DNA from 4 places in the Nocardioides sp. P4_G4 genome. Region 4 is predicted to be linked to each of the others. Evidence: predicted binding sites of a transcription regulator. Region 4 holds the regulator's gene; each other region holds the start of a gene.
The links. Region 4 encodes LexA, which represses DNA repair genes until DNA is damaged. Its sites were predicted from a motif close to TCGAACANNTGTTCGA; they were not measured.
Positions count from the first base shown of each region.

Region 1: a site for LexA is predicted at 1,840-1,855, ahead of AC1DQF_RS06525 (HNH endonuclease signature motif containing protein). Genes of this name have one in related genera too.
Region 2: a site for LexA is predicted at 1,121-1,136, ahead of AC1DQF_RS17350 (HNH endonuclease signature motif containing protein). Genes of this name have one in related genera too.
Region 3: a site for LexA is predicted at 1,655-1,670, ahead of ruvC (crossover junction endodeoxyribonuclease RuvC). Genes of this name have one in related genera too.

Region 1 covers NZ_JBFUKA010000019.1:40,786-44,065, reverse strand. The annotation lists gene AC1DQF_RS06540 (N-acetyltransferase family protein) at 1-450, opposite strand, end outside; gene AC1DQF_RS06535 (AMIN-like domain-containing (lipo)protein) at 545-1,246, opposite strand; gene AC1DQF_RS06530 (nuclear transport factor 2 family protein) at 1,359-1,766, shown strand; gene AC1DQF_RS06525 (HNH endonuclease signature motif containing protein) at 1,923-3,173, shown strand; gene AC1DQF_RS06520 (class I SAM-dependent methyltransferase) at 3,207-3,280, opposite strand, start outside.
Region 2 covers NZ_JBFUKA010000082.1:16,048-19,327, reverse strand. The annotation lists partial or broken gene AC1DQF_RS17360 (B3/B4 domain-containing protein) at 1-439, opposite strand, end outside; gene AC1DQF_RS17355 (helix-turn-helix domain-containing protein) at 432-1,037, opposite strand; gene AC1DQF_RS17350 (HNH endonuclease signature motif containing protein) at 1,318-2,586, shown strand; gene AC1DQF_RS17345 (SDR family NAD(P)-dependent oxidoreductase) at 2,633-3,280, opposite strand, start outside.
Region 3 covers NZ_JBFUKA010000045.1:3,722-7,001, forward strand. The annotation lists gene ruvB (Holliday junction branch migration DNA helicase RuvB) at 1-487, opposite strand, end outside; gene ruvA (Holliday junction branch migration protein RuvA) at 501-1,100, opposite strand; gene ruvC (crossover junction endodeoxyribonuclease RuvC) at 1,097-1,618, opposite strand; gene AC1DQF_RS11905 (YebC/PmpR family DNA-binding transcriptional regulator) at 1,832-2,602, opposite strand; gene pdxT (pyridoxal 5'-phosphate synthase glutaminase subunit PdxT) at 2,647-3,243, opposite strand.
Region 4 covers NZ_JBFUKA010000076.1:1,418-4,697, reverse strand. The annotation lists gene AC1DQF_RS16660 (ATP-dependent DNA helicase) at 1-380, shown strand, start outside; gene AC1DQF_RS16655 (phosphatase PAP2 family protein) at 402-1,220, opposite strand; gene lexA (transcriptional repressor LexA) at 1,311-2,036, opposite strand; gene AC1DQF_RS16645 (LysM peptidoglycan-binding domain-containing protein) at 2,341-2,718, shown strand; gene AC1DQF_RS16640 (hypothetical protein) at 2,925-3,280, opposite strand, start outside.

The DNA.
Region 1 (3,280 bases), on a different contig from region 4:
GGCGTAGAAGCCGTTCGCCCGGGCGTTCTCCTCGCTGACGCCGAGCCAGGCGCCGGCGGCCCCGGTGCTCCTGGCCGCGTCCAGGGTCGCCGTCATGAGGTGGGCGGCGGTTCCGTCCCCGTGGTGCGCCGGGTCGACGTACATCTTGGAGAGCTCGATGGTCGGGTGGTGGCGGAGCACCTCCGCGACGTCGGGATCCGCCGGCGTGCCCGCGACGAGCATCGAGTAGCCGACCACCTCGTCGCTGTCGCCCGTGACCGCCACGTGCAGGATGCGCGCCGGGTCGAGGAGGTGGCGCGCGAAGGCAGACTCGGAGAGCTGGTCGGCGATGAACGCCTCCGTCTCCTCCACCGGGGTCTGCGGCGTGCACGCGAGCGGGAAGGTGAGGGCCGCGACCCGGTGCAGCGCGGCGGCGTCGGACGGGACGGCGAGACGGACCACGTCGGGCATCCGGCGAGTCTAGGGAGCGGTACGACGACCGCGGGCAGCGGCGACCGTCGTCGCACGTCCCGGCCGACGCCCGACCGACGGTGACGGGCGGCGGTCAGCCGGTGCTCTCGTCGACGACGTCGACCACCAGGCGCGGCGGCCCGGAGAGGGCCAGGACCCGGAACGGGACGCGGTCGCCCTCGATGCCGGCCAGCACCTGCGTGTAGCCCTCGAACGTCCCGCCGACGTGCACGTCAGCGACGTCACCGCCGTCCTCGGGCTCGAACTGCCCAGGGCCGCTGTAGTAGCCGGACGCCGGCCAGGTGGTGCCGGACGCGTAGATGTCCAGGATCGCGTCACCGCCCAGCGGCACGGCGTCGCCGCTCCCGTCGAGCACGGCCTCGTCGACGTAGTTGACGGTCCAGCCGGGGGTGCCCGTGCCCGAGAACTCCAGCACGATCCGGTCGAAGCCCTCGTGCTCACCCACGCGGACGTCCCTGAGCACCAGGTCCCAGTCCCCTGAGTTGTCCGCCGTCTGGCGCGCGGTGTTCGCGGGGAACGCCGCGGGCTCGTCGGTGTGGTCGCCCGCGGGGGAGTCGGTGGAAGAGGTGTCGGGGGTGACGGCTTCGGTGGCGTCGGTGGAGGTGGCCTCGGTGGAGGTGGCCTCGGTGGTGGGCTCCGGCGAGGCGGTGGCCCGGCTGGTCGCGGGACCGCTGCTCGCGTCGCCGCCGTCCCCGCGCTCGACGCCGGAACCGCAGGCGGTCAGCAGCGGCACGATGAAGGCCGCGCTCACCACGGCGGTCGTGACTCGTCGCATCGTCCCCCCTCGAGCCGGTGCCGGGGATGCTAGTGGAGCCGGGTCCGCTCCAGGGCGATCATCGGGCCCGCGAGGACAGCACCGGCCTCCGGATCAGGACTATCGTCGTGGCATGGCGACCATCCTGGAACGTCTGCAGGACGCGGTGAACGCGCACGACGCCCGGCGCATGGCGTCGTTGTTCGCCCCCGAGTACCGGAGCGTGCAGCCGCTGCACCCGGGTCGGAGCTTCACCGGGAGTGCTCAGGTCTTCAAGAACTGGTCGTCGGTCTTCGACGGTGTGCCCGACCTCGTCGCGGAGCTGGTCACCGCAGCCGTCGACCAGGACACCGAGTGGGGTGAGTGGAGCTGGCACGGTCACCACGCGGACGGCTCGCTCTTTGCCATGCGTGGTGTCACGCTCTTCGTCGTGCGCGACGAGCTCATCGTCGCGGGGCGCTTGTACATGGAGCCCGTCGAGAGCGATGGCGGAGACATCGAGGCCGCTGTCCAGGAGCTGTACAAACCCCCTCCGGAGTAGGCGACGGGCCCGCACACGACGCCCTCCCTGTCTCGACGGGCCACCGTCCACAGCCCCTTTTCTGGGGATGGAATCGAACGCATGTTCGACTAGACTGGGTGTATGCCGCCGGTCCCGCCCGTGGGACCACCCAGCGGCCGATCAGCGGGGGATGGGATGACGACCGGACACCTGGTTCAGGAGGCAGCCGAGGCGATCTCGGCCGCGCTGGACAAGGTCGGCCAGGTCGAGCTCCTCTACCTCGCGCCGACCGAGAAGGCCGCTGCGCTGGTGGAGCTGGCTCGGCTCGAGTCGCGGGTGGCGTCGGTCCGCCTTCGGCTGATGGCCGTGGCCGACGACGTGGCCGAGGAGTCCGGTGACCGCGACGTCGCGGCGTGGTTCCAGCGGACCGTGAGGGCCGATCGTGGCCGGGCGCGTCGGGACCTGGCCCTGGCCCGGTCCCTGGAGCAGCGATGGGCTGTCCTCGCCGAGGGCCATGGGTCCGGGGAGGTGTCGACCGCGCAGGCCGATGTCATCGGCCGGGCCCTTGATGACCTCCCCGACGACACCCCGGCGGACGTCGTGAGAGATGCGGAGCGGGTGCTGGTCGAGCACGCCGCCGCGTTCACCCCGAGCGAGCTGCGGGTCCTGGGCGGCCGGATCCTCGACGTCGTCGCCCCCGAGGTCGGCGACGAGCAGGAGCGCAAGCGCCTTGAGGACGAGGAACACAAGGCTCGCAAGACGACGTCGCTGACGACGCGGTCGCACGGTGACGGGACCACGACGATCGGGATCCGGGTCCCCGACGCCACCGCGGGCCGGTTGCTGACCTACCTGCACGCCTGGACCAACCCCCGCAAGAGCGACGGCGATCCCGGCAGCGCCAGCGACAGCAGCGCTGACGCGAGCTCCTCGGTCCCGTACTCCACCCGTCTCGGGCATGCGTTCTGTGCGCTGCTGGAGCACCTCGACCCGACGAAGCTCCCCCGCCACGGTGGGACCGCCACCTCGGTGGTCATCACGATGGACTTCGACACCCTCGTCAGCGGGCTCGGGGTCGCGACCACCGACACCGGCCACCGCATCAGCGCCTCCGAAGCCCGGCGCCTGGTCTGCAACGCCGGCCTCATCCCCGCCGTCCTGGGTGGTAAGTCCGAGGTCCTTGACCTGGGCCGGTCGAAGCGGCTCTACGAGAACGGCCCACGGCGGGCGATGGACCTCCGCGACTTGCACTGCCGTGCCGAGGGATGCGACATCCCCGCCGCCTGGTGCGAAGCACACCACCTCATCCCTTGGAGCAAGGGCGGCAGGACCGACCTCGCCGACGGGCTCCTGCTCTGCTCCCATCACCACCACCGGGCCCACGACGACAGCTACCTCCACGACCGACTCCCGAGCGGCGACCTGAGGTTCCATCGCCGCAGATAGGACGCGGACGGATCGACGAGAGGACCCGGGACGTCAGGCGGTCCGTCGCGCCCGCAGCACCTGGTCGGTCGTGTGATGAGCACCCGGCCCCTCGACCTCTCCACGCT
Region 2 (3,280 bases), on a different contig from region 4:
CGGTGGCGCGGACGAGTCGGGGCGGGCCCACGTACGCGGTGAGGTCCTCACCGCCGAGGGGGACCTGGTGGATGACGCTGACGGCGTTGTAGATGTCGGTGAGGGCATTGACCCGCGGCAGGCCTGCCCCAGCGCGTCGAGTGAGCGCTTCGAGGCTGTTGCGGGTGCGCTGGGGCTTGGCGCCGAACGCGCGGTAGGCCTCACGCCATGCCGCCACGTGCGACAGCTCCTCCACGGGTGCGTCGGCCAGGAGCTCGCGGGCCACGTCCTCGGCGCGTGCAAGGAGCACCTCGCTTGCGCCTGCACCTGCGTCGGGTGCGAGGCCGTCGACGGCGATGAGCAGGGCGCGGTAGTCGGGGCGTAGGACGGCGACCGCATCGTCGATGCTGACACCGGCCAGGAGCTCTGCAAGCTCGTCACCGGTACGAAGGTCAGTCATGGCTGGCCTCGGTCTTCGTGCCGGCGCCGACGCCGGGCTCGAACACGGTCAGGGAGAACCTGGCCTGTTCCGTGCTGTCGTTGGCGTAGGAGTGCGGGACGTCGCTGGTGAACGAGATGGCGTCGTCGACGTTCAGGACTTCGCTGTGCTCGCCGACGGTGACGGTGACAACGCCTTCGCGGACTTGCAGGATTTCCTTGGTGCCGCGCACGTGGGCTTCGCTGTCGTGACGGTCTCCGGGAGCGAGCCTCCAGTCCCACAACTCGAGGATGTCGGGGGGTGTGGTTCCGGCCAGCAGCACGCCGCGGCCCCCGCCCTCGCCGGTCCACAACGCGGGTGCCTCACCGGCTCGGATGACCTTGACGGGCTTCGTCTGAGGCACCGCGACGAGGGCCTGCAGGCCGATGCCGAGGGCGTCGCTGAGGCGCAGCAGCGTGGTGACGCTCGGGTTTGCGGTGCCCTGCTCGACGTTGATGAGCATGCGGCGACTCACCCCGGACTTCTCGGCAAGCTGGGCGAGCGTCCATTCGCGTGCCTGGCGCTCAGAACGAACCTTTGCGCCGATGGCGGCCGAGAGATCACTGGCATTGATGTCCACAAGTGCACCATAGTGCATTGTCAGTGCAACGCACCGCAGACGAGAAGGCCGGCCTCCGAACGCGTTTACCCAATTGTTGTCGTTCGAACACACTTACGAATACCGTCCGTCGCCGGTAAGGTACGGACTACGTTCCATGAAGTCACCGGGTAGTCGAGCTGCCGAGCTGGTGGGGCGAGTTGCGAGGGTGAGTAATAGTCCGGAGACCGGGCCTCCAGGAGCGACGACCGTTGTGAGTCACGTACGCACGTGATGAGCCGTCGTCGAGGGGAGGTCCAGCATGATTCATCCGATCGTGGCTGCGGTGGACTCGGTCCGTTCGACGTTGAAGAGCGTGGGTGACGCCAACCCCACCTTCATGACCACCGATGACAAGGCCGCCGCGCTGAGCGAGCTGGTCCGGGCCGAGGGACAGCTGGCCGAGCTGCGCCTGCGGATCCTGGCCGATTCCGGCGACCTCGCCGTGGCGACCGCGACGAAGGATGCAGCCGGATGGCTGGCGAAGGTCACCCGCACCCGATTCGCCGATGCCCGTGCCGACCTGGCCCTGTCGCGCGCGTTGGACGGCGAGCACCCGGTCCTGGCCGCTGCGATGCGGGAGGGTGGCGCGACCCTGGCGCAGGCGCACACCATCCACCGCGTCCTCTGCGCGCTCCCGTCGCGCATCGACGCTGACACTGTCGCTCACGCCGAGGCACACCTCGTCGCGCAGGCCGCACACTTCGGGCCCAAGGAGCTCGGCCGACTCGGTCGACACATCCTCGAGGTCGTGGCACCTGAGATCGCCGAGGAGGCGGAGGCGCGACGTTTGGCCGAGCTCGAGGACAGTGCCGCCGACAAGACCCGGCTGACGATGCGTCGCCTCGGTGATGGCACGACTCGTGTCTCCGGGCGGGTGCCGGACGCCGCCGCCACCCGGCTGGCGACCTACCTCGAGGCCTACAGCAACCCCCGTGCCGCTACCGACAGGCACCAGGACGAGACGTCCAGTGACCCGTTCACGAGGCTCCCCTACCCCAAGCGGATGGGGCWGGCCTTCATCCAGTTCCTCGAAGCTGCCGACCGTCGGCGGCTGCCGATTCACGGTGGCGACGCCACCACGGTCGTCGTCACCATCCCGCTCGCCTCCCTGCGGGCAGAGCTCGGTGCGGCCGACCTGCTTGGCTCCGGCCTGGTGCCGGGCGACGAGCTGACCGGCGACCTCATCACCGTCGCCCAGGTCCGACGCCTCGCCTGCACCGCACAGATCGTCCCCGCCGTCCTCGGCGGCGACAGCATCCCCCTCGACCTCGGGCGCGCGCGCCGGCTGTTCTCGCCCGGCCAACGCAAAGCACTCCTGATCCGCGACAAGACCTGCAGGGCAGAGGGCTGTGAGGTCCCGGGGACATGGTGCGACGCCCACCACCTCGACCCGTGGTCGACCGGGGGCAGGACCGACCTCGACAACGGCGTGCTCCTCTGCAACCACCATCACCACAGGGCGCACGACACCGGCTACCGCACCGACCGCCTCGCCAACGGCGACATCATCTTCCACCGACGCAGGTAGAGCGGTCCGTGCCGGTTCACCGCGGCCGGTCGACCAGCCCCGCAGGTCACCAGGGCGAAGGCCGGTAGTCCTTCACGAAGCAGCCGTAGAGGTCCTCGCCGGCCTCGCCCAGCACGACCGGGTCGTAGACCCGCGCCGCGCCGTCGACCAGGTCGAGGGGGGCGTGCCAACCCTCGGCGGCGATCCGCAGCTTGTCGTGGTGGGGCCGCTCGTCGGTGATCCAGCCGGTGTCGACCGCGGTCATCAGGATCCGGTCGGTCTCGAACATCTCGCCCGCCGAGGTGCGCGTCAGCATGTTGAGCGCCGCCTTGGCCATGTTGGTGTGCGGATGCCCCGCCCCCTTGTAGCGGCGGGAGAACTGCCCCTCCATCGCCGAGACGTTGACGACGTACGCCCGCTGCGACGTCGCGGCGGAGGCGGCGGCCGACAGTGCGGGGCGCAGGCGCGAGACCAGCAGGAACGGCGCGATCGAGTTGCACAGCTGCACCTCGAGCAGCTCCAGCGGGTCGACCTCCCCGACGGTCTGGGTCCACGAGTTGTTGTCCTGGACGTCGGGCAGCAGGCCGCCGGCGTCGACGGCGGTCCCGGCGAGGTGGGCGTCGAGCGAGGCGTGGCCGGCCGACAGTGAGAGCGCGGTCAGGGTGGCGGCGTTGTGGGCGGCCAGGGCCGAGGCCTGCGACTCGCCCTCGTGGTG
Region 3 (3,280 bases), on a different contig from region 4:
TGACGACGTCGACCCGGAAGTCCTCCATCGCCATGTAGAGCATCTCCTCCGCCGGGCGCGACATCCGGTGGATCTCGTCGACGAAGAGCACGTCGCCCTCGTTGAGTCCCGAGAGGATCGCGGCGAGGTCGCCGGCGTGCGTGATGGCGGGCCCACTGGTCAGGCGCAGCGGCGACGACATCTCCCCGGCGATGATCATGGCCAGCGTGGTCTTGCCGAGGCCGGGAGGCCCCGACAGCAGCACGTGGTCAGGAGCCTTGCCCCGCCGGCGCGCCGCCTCGAGCACCAGCCCGAGCTGGTCGCGCACCCGCGTCTGGCCGACGACCTCGTCGAGGCTCTTGGGACGCAGGGCCGCCTCGACTGCTCGCTCGTCGCCGTCGGCGTCCGCGTCGGTGAGGCGGCGGAAGTGGGCGGCCTCCGCCGGGGTCAGGTCCGCCTCGGAGACGTCGAGGTCGCCCTCGTCGGTGTCGTCCCAGTCGATCGGCATCGCGGACGTCCCCTCAGGCCTTGCTCAGCGTGCGCAGCGCGGCACGGAGCAGGGCGGGGACGTCGGGGCTCGCGCCGGCCTGGTCGGAGACCGCCTCGATGGCCTTGTCGGCCTCCTTGGCCGACCAGCCGAGGCCGACCAGGCCCTGTTGGACCTGGTCGCGCCACGGGTCGACGACCACGGCGGACGACGTACGCCCGCTCGCACCGACCGGCGGACCGATCCGGTCGCGGAGCTCGAGGATGATGCGCTGGGCGCCCTTCTGGCCGATGCCCGGCACCCGGGTGAGGGTCTTGACGTCCTCGGTGGCGACCGCGAGGCGCAGGTCGTCGGGCGTGAGCACCGCGAGCATCGCCTGGGCGAGCTTGGGCCCCACGCCGGACGCGGTCTGGACGAGCTCGAAGGCCTGCTTCTCGTCCTCGTCGAGGAAGCCGAAGACGGTCAGCGAGTCCTCGCGGACGACCATGCTCGTGGGCAGCATCGCCTGGTGSCCGACGCGCAACGTGGCCAGCGTGCCCGGCGTGCACATCAGCTCGAGCCCGACGCCGCCGACCTCGAGGACGGCGCTGGTCAGCGTGACGGCGGCGACCTCGCCGCGGACGAATGCGATCACTGCTTCCTCCCGGCCGCGGCGAGCGCGGCGTCGATGCGTGCCTGGGCGCTGCCGCGCCAGATGTGGGTGATGGCCAGGGCCAGTGCGTCGGCGGCGTCGGCGGGCTTGGGGGGCGCGTCGAGGCGCAGGATGCGGGTCACCATCGCGGTGACCTGCGCCTTGTCGGCGCGCCCGCTGCCGGACACGGCGGCCTTGACCTCGCTGGGCGTGTGCATCGCGACCGGCAGGCCCCGGCGGGCCGCGACCACCAGCGCGATGCCGCTGGCCTGGGCGGTGCCCATGATGGTGCTGACGTCGGATCGGGCGAAGATGCGCTCCACCGCCACGGCGTCCGGCCGGAACTCGTCGAGCCAGGCGTCGAGGCCCTTCTCGATGGTCACGAGCCGCTCGGCCACCGGGACGCCCGCGCTGGTGCGCAGCACGTTGACGTCGACGAGGCTCAGCGGTCGGCCGAGGGAGCCCTCCACCACGCCGACCCCGCAGCGGGTGAGGCCGGGGTCGATGCCGAGCACGCGCATGGGACCGGTCTCCTCACCGTCGTCACGTCGGGTCGTCCGAACATCTGTTCGTACGGCCACGCTACGGTCGCGGACGGTCCGGCCCGGTCCCGACACGCCGGAACCGGGCGAACGACCCGCACTGGGTGGGCGAGTCCTGCGCTGTGTGACCGTTGCAACCGTCACGAGGTGGCAAACTCCCCGCCTGAGCGGGGACTTTGCCGCACGCGCGAGTCAGGCGTCCTCGAGCTGGGCGAGGACCTCGTCGGGGACGTCGACGTTGGTGAAGACGTTCTGCACGTCGTCGAGGTCCTCGAGCGCGTCGACGAGGCGGAAGACCTTGCCCGCGGAGTCGCTGTCGCCGACCGGGATCTCCATGCTGGCCACGAACTCCACGTCGGCCGAGTCGTAGTCGATGCCGGCGGCCTGGAGCGCGGTGCGCACCTCGACCACGTCGGTCGCCTCGGACTGCACCTGGAACGCCTCGTCGAGGTCGTTGACCTCCTCGGCCCCCGCGTCCAGGGTGGCTTCGAGGACGTCGTCCTCGGACACCTCGCGCGTCTCCTGGGCCTTGGGCACCACGACGACGCCCTTGCGGGCGAAGAGCCGCGACACCGATCCCGGGTCGGCCAGGGTGCCGCCGTTGCGGGTGACCGCGGTCCGGACCTCCATGGCCGCGCGGTTCTTGTTGTCGGTGAGGCACTCCACCAGGATGGCCACGCCGGCCGGGCCGTAGACCTCGTACATGATCGTGGAGTACTCCGCGCCGCCCGCCTCGGCACCGGAGCCGCGCTTGAGGGCGCGGTCGATGTTGTCGTTGGGGACCGAGCTCTTCTTGGCCTTCTGGATCGCGTCGAAGAGCGTCGGGTTGCCGGTGGGGTCGGGGCCGCCCTGCTTGGCCGCCACCTCGATGTTCTTGATGAGCTTGGCGAACAGCTTGCCGCGCTTGGCGTCGATCGCGGCCTTCTTGTGCTTCGTGGTCGCCCACTTGGAGTGGCCAGACATGGGTCCCTCTTCTTCTCCGGAGCAGTACGGCGTGGTCCGCGCGGTCAGTGCCTGCGCACCAGGTCCACGAACAGCTCGTGGACCCGCGTGTCCCCGCCGACCTCCGGATGGAAGGAGGTCGCCATCAGGTGACCCTGGCGAACGCCGACGATCCTACCGGCGGCCGGTCCGGCGGCCACGCGCGCCAGCGTCTCGACACCGGGACCGACCTCCTCGACCCACGGTGCGCGGATGAAGACGGCGTGCACGGGGTCGTCGATCCCCTCCACGTGGAGGTCCTCCTCGAAGGAGTCGACCTGCCGGCCGAACGCGTTGCGGCGCACGGTCACGTTCAGGCCGCCGACCGTCTCCTGGCCCGGTGCCCCGTCCTGGACCCGGTCGGCCAGCAGGATCATCCCGGCGCAGGTGCCGAAGACCGGCAGGCCCTCGGCGACGCGTGCCCGCAGGGGCTCGAGGAGCTCGAAGATCCGGGCGAGCTTGATCATCGTGGTCGACTCCCCGCCCGGGAGGACCAGCCCGTCCACGGCGGCGAGCTCGGCCGGTCGTCGTACGGCGGTCGCGGTCACGCCGCACGCGGTGAGGGCCCGCAGGTGCTCGCGCACGTCGCCCTGGAGGGCGAGGACCCCGATCGTCTGGTTCACGAGCGAGGATCCTACGGACCGGTGAGGTCCGTATCCT
Region 4 (3,280 bases):
CGCACACCATCCTGTTCGGCACCCTGTCCCTGTGGCAGGGCCTCGACGTGCCGGGCGACACCTGCCAGCTCGTCCTCATCGACAGGATCCCCTTCCCTCGCCCCGACGACCCGCTGATGTCGGCACGGCAGCGGGCGGCCGACAAGGCGGGCGGCAACGGCTTCATGCAGGTCGCCGCGACGCACGCCGCGCTGCTGATGGCCCAGGGGGCGGGCCGGCTGATCCGGACCACCACTGACCGTGGGGTCGTCGCGGTGCTGGACCCACGCCTGGCCACCGCCCGCTACGGCGGGTTCCTCAAGGCCTCGCTGCCGCCCATGTGGACCACCACGGACCCCGCGCTCGTCCGCAAGGCGCTCGCGCGGCTCGCCGCCGGCTGAGGGCTGCGCGGCCGCTCGCCGTCACCGGGAGCGGTGGGTCAGCCACATTCCAGGCCACGTCCGGGTGGCTCGCGCACCGCCCTCGGGCGGGTCGACCACCGCCGACGGGCCGATCGTCTGCCAGGCGATCAGGACGATCGCCCACCCGGCCACGACGTCGAGGATCCAGTGGTTGCCGGTACCCACCACGACGACGGCGGTGAGGATCGCGTGCGTCCAGGCGAGCGCGGCGACCCAGCGGCGGCGTACGACGTGACTCACCGCGAGCGCCACCCACAGCGCCCACCCGGCGTGCATGCTCGGGAACGCGGCGAGCTGGTTGGTCAGCCAGCCCAGGCCCTGGGGAGCGGAGGCCTCGCCACCCCACCAGCCGGCCGCCGAGTGCACGGCCAGCAGGTCGGTCCACCCGGCGAGCATCCGTGGCGGCGCGGTGGGCATGGCGAGGTAGGCGACGAGGGCCGCGGCCGTGCTGCCCACCAGGGCGAGCCGGGCGGCTCCGTAGACGTCCCGGTGCCGCAGGAAGAGCCAGACCACGACGACGAGGGTGAGCACGTAGTYGGCGCCGGCGTAGTAGAAGGATGCGGCCACGCCCACCACGTCGTGCCTGACGAACCAGCCGTTGAGGCCGCCCTCGATGTCGAGGTGCAGGGTGCGCTCGACGTCGAAGATGCGCAAGGCGCGGGTGAGGGCCGGCGCCAGGGTGTCGTCGGCGAGCACCCTGCTCAGGGCGTAGCCGACGTAGACCAGGGCCAGGACGCCCAGCTCGCGCAGTCCGTCACGAGGAAGTGCCGCCTTGGCGGTCGTCGACCTGGTTGCGGTGGGCGCGGCGAGAGAAGTCACCCGTCAAGTGAACGTCGCCCGGCGCCATATTGCATCGGGAATTTCCCGGTCCTTCCCCCGACCTGGGTATCCGGGGGAGCCCGGAGGGGGTCACATGCGGCGCAGGACCGCCGTGACCTTGCCGAGGATGGTGGCGTGGGTGCCGTCGATCGGCTCGTAGGCGTCGTTGTGGGGGAGCAGCCACACGTGGCCGTCCTTGCGCTGGAACGTCTTGACCGTCGCCTCGCCGTCGATCATCGCGGCCACGATGTCGCCGTTGGCCGCGGTCTGCTCCTGGCGGATCACCACGTAGTCGCCACTGCAGATCGCCGCGTCGATCATCGAGTCACCGGAGACCTCGAGCAGGAACAGAYTGCCTTCGCCGACCAGCGACCTGGGGAGCGGGAAGACCTCCTGGATCTGCTCCTCGGCCAGGATCGGTCCGCCGGCCGCGATGCGACCGACCATCGGGACGTACGTCGCCGGGGGAGCGGTGTTGCCGATGTCGGTCTCGTCGATGCTCGACTCGTCAGCGCTGGAGATCGAGCGACGGGCGGCCATGACCTCGGGGAGGAAGACCTCGATGGCACGCGGCCGGTTGGGGTCGCGCTTGAGGAAGCCCTTTTCCTCCAGCACCTTGAGCTGGTGGGCGACGCTCGAGGAGCTGGTGAGCCCGACCGCGGCGCCGATCTCGCGCATGCTGGGCGGGTAGCCCCGGGTCTCGATGGCCTCCTTGATCGTGGCCAGGACGCGCTGCTGACGCGGGGTGAGTCCGGTCGCGTCCGGCGGCCCGTCGGGCATCTCGACGACCTTGCCGCTGCGGTCCTTGCTGGCCATGTGCTTCCTCCTGCTGCGTGGGCTGCTGCTGGGCCCTCTCATTGCGTGGCTCAACCGTAGTCCTGTCGCGCACGTGACTTCAAACATTTGTTCGAACCGCGTGTCGGGTTGGCGGGTCGTCGTGCCGCTCGAACAAATGTTCGTCCAACCCCTTGCATCGTTCGAACACACGCTCTACTCTCGAACACGTGCTCGATCGAACGCCTGAGCGATTCACCCGATTGTCGGTGGCTCCCTCTAGACACAGCCCCAGACAGAACCGATCGACACCACCTACCGGCTGACTCTTCCCCTGGAGGCCACCATGAGCACCGCCACCCTCTCTCCCGCCTTTACCCCGACCCGCACCGCGCGCACCGGCCAGACGGCCCGCCCCGCGCGGTCGTCCGTGCGGTTGACGCGCCGAGGTCGACTCGTCGTCCTCGCTGCCGCCCTGGCCTTCGCCCTGTTCGCGGGCTTCTTCCTCAGCTCGGTCGCCGTCGGCACCGACGAGGCCGGCCAGGCGCCCGCCACCGAGATCGTCATGGTCGAGCCCGGGCAGAGCCTGTGGAGCATCGCCTCCGAGCTCACCGACAGTGGCGACGTCCGCACCACCATGCGCGAGATCGAGCGGCTCAACGCCCTCGACACCGTCGCCATCTCCGCGGGGCAGAAGCTCCGCGTGCCGGTCAGCAACGACTGACCTTCTAGTTTTCCGCCAGCCGACTCGACCCCGGCTGGCGGGACCGGGGAAGACAAGGGGCGGGCCCATCGGGTCCGCTCCTTGCGGCATTTCAGGGTCGTTGTCGCAGTGCGATGCGGTGCGGTGCGAGCTGAGTCACCCGGTGACGCAACTCCCAGCGGGGACCCAGGTGGTCCGCGATGTGCGCTCGGGGGTCGGAGGGAAACTCAGCGGACGAGCTGTGGCGTGGCCTCGAGAACGGCGACATCGACGGGTGCGCCGGTGATCGCCACGGTGCCGTCCACGGGGCGCCAGTCGGGCTGGCCGACGACCTTGAACTGTGCCGACCAGGTGGTGTCGACGCTGAGCTGTAGGCCCGTGGACGGCTTGGCGTAGGTGTGGGTGATGAGCTCGGCCAAGTTGGCGCCCTCGGTCCAGGCTTTGCCGGGAGTGCTTGTCGTCTGGCTGGTGCCGTCGCCGTGCTGCCAGATGAACTGGCTGGGCCAGACCTCGAGCAGGACGTCGATGTTGACGCGGTCGAGGTGCACCGGGATCTGGTGGCGCTCCGCGCTGGTGGAGAGGA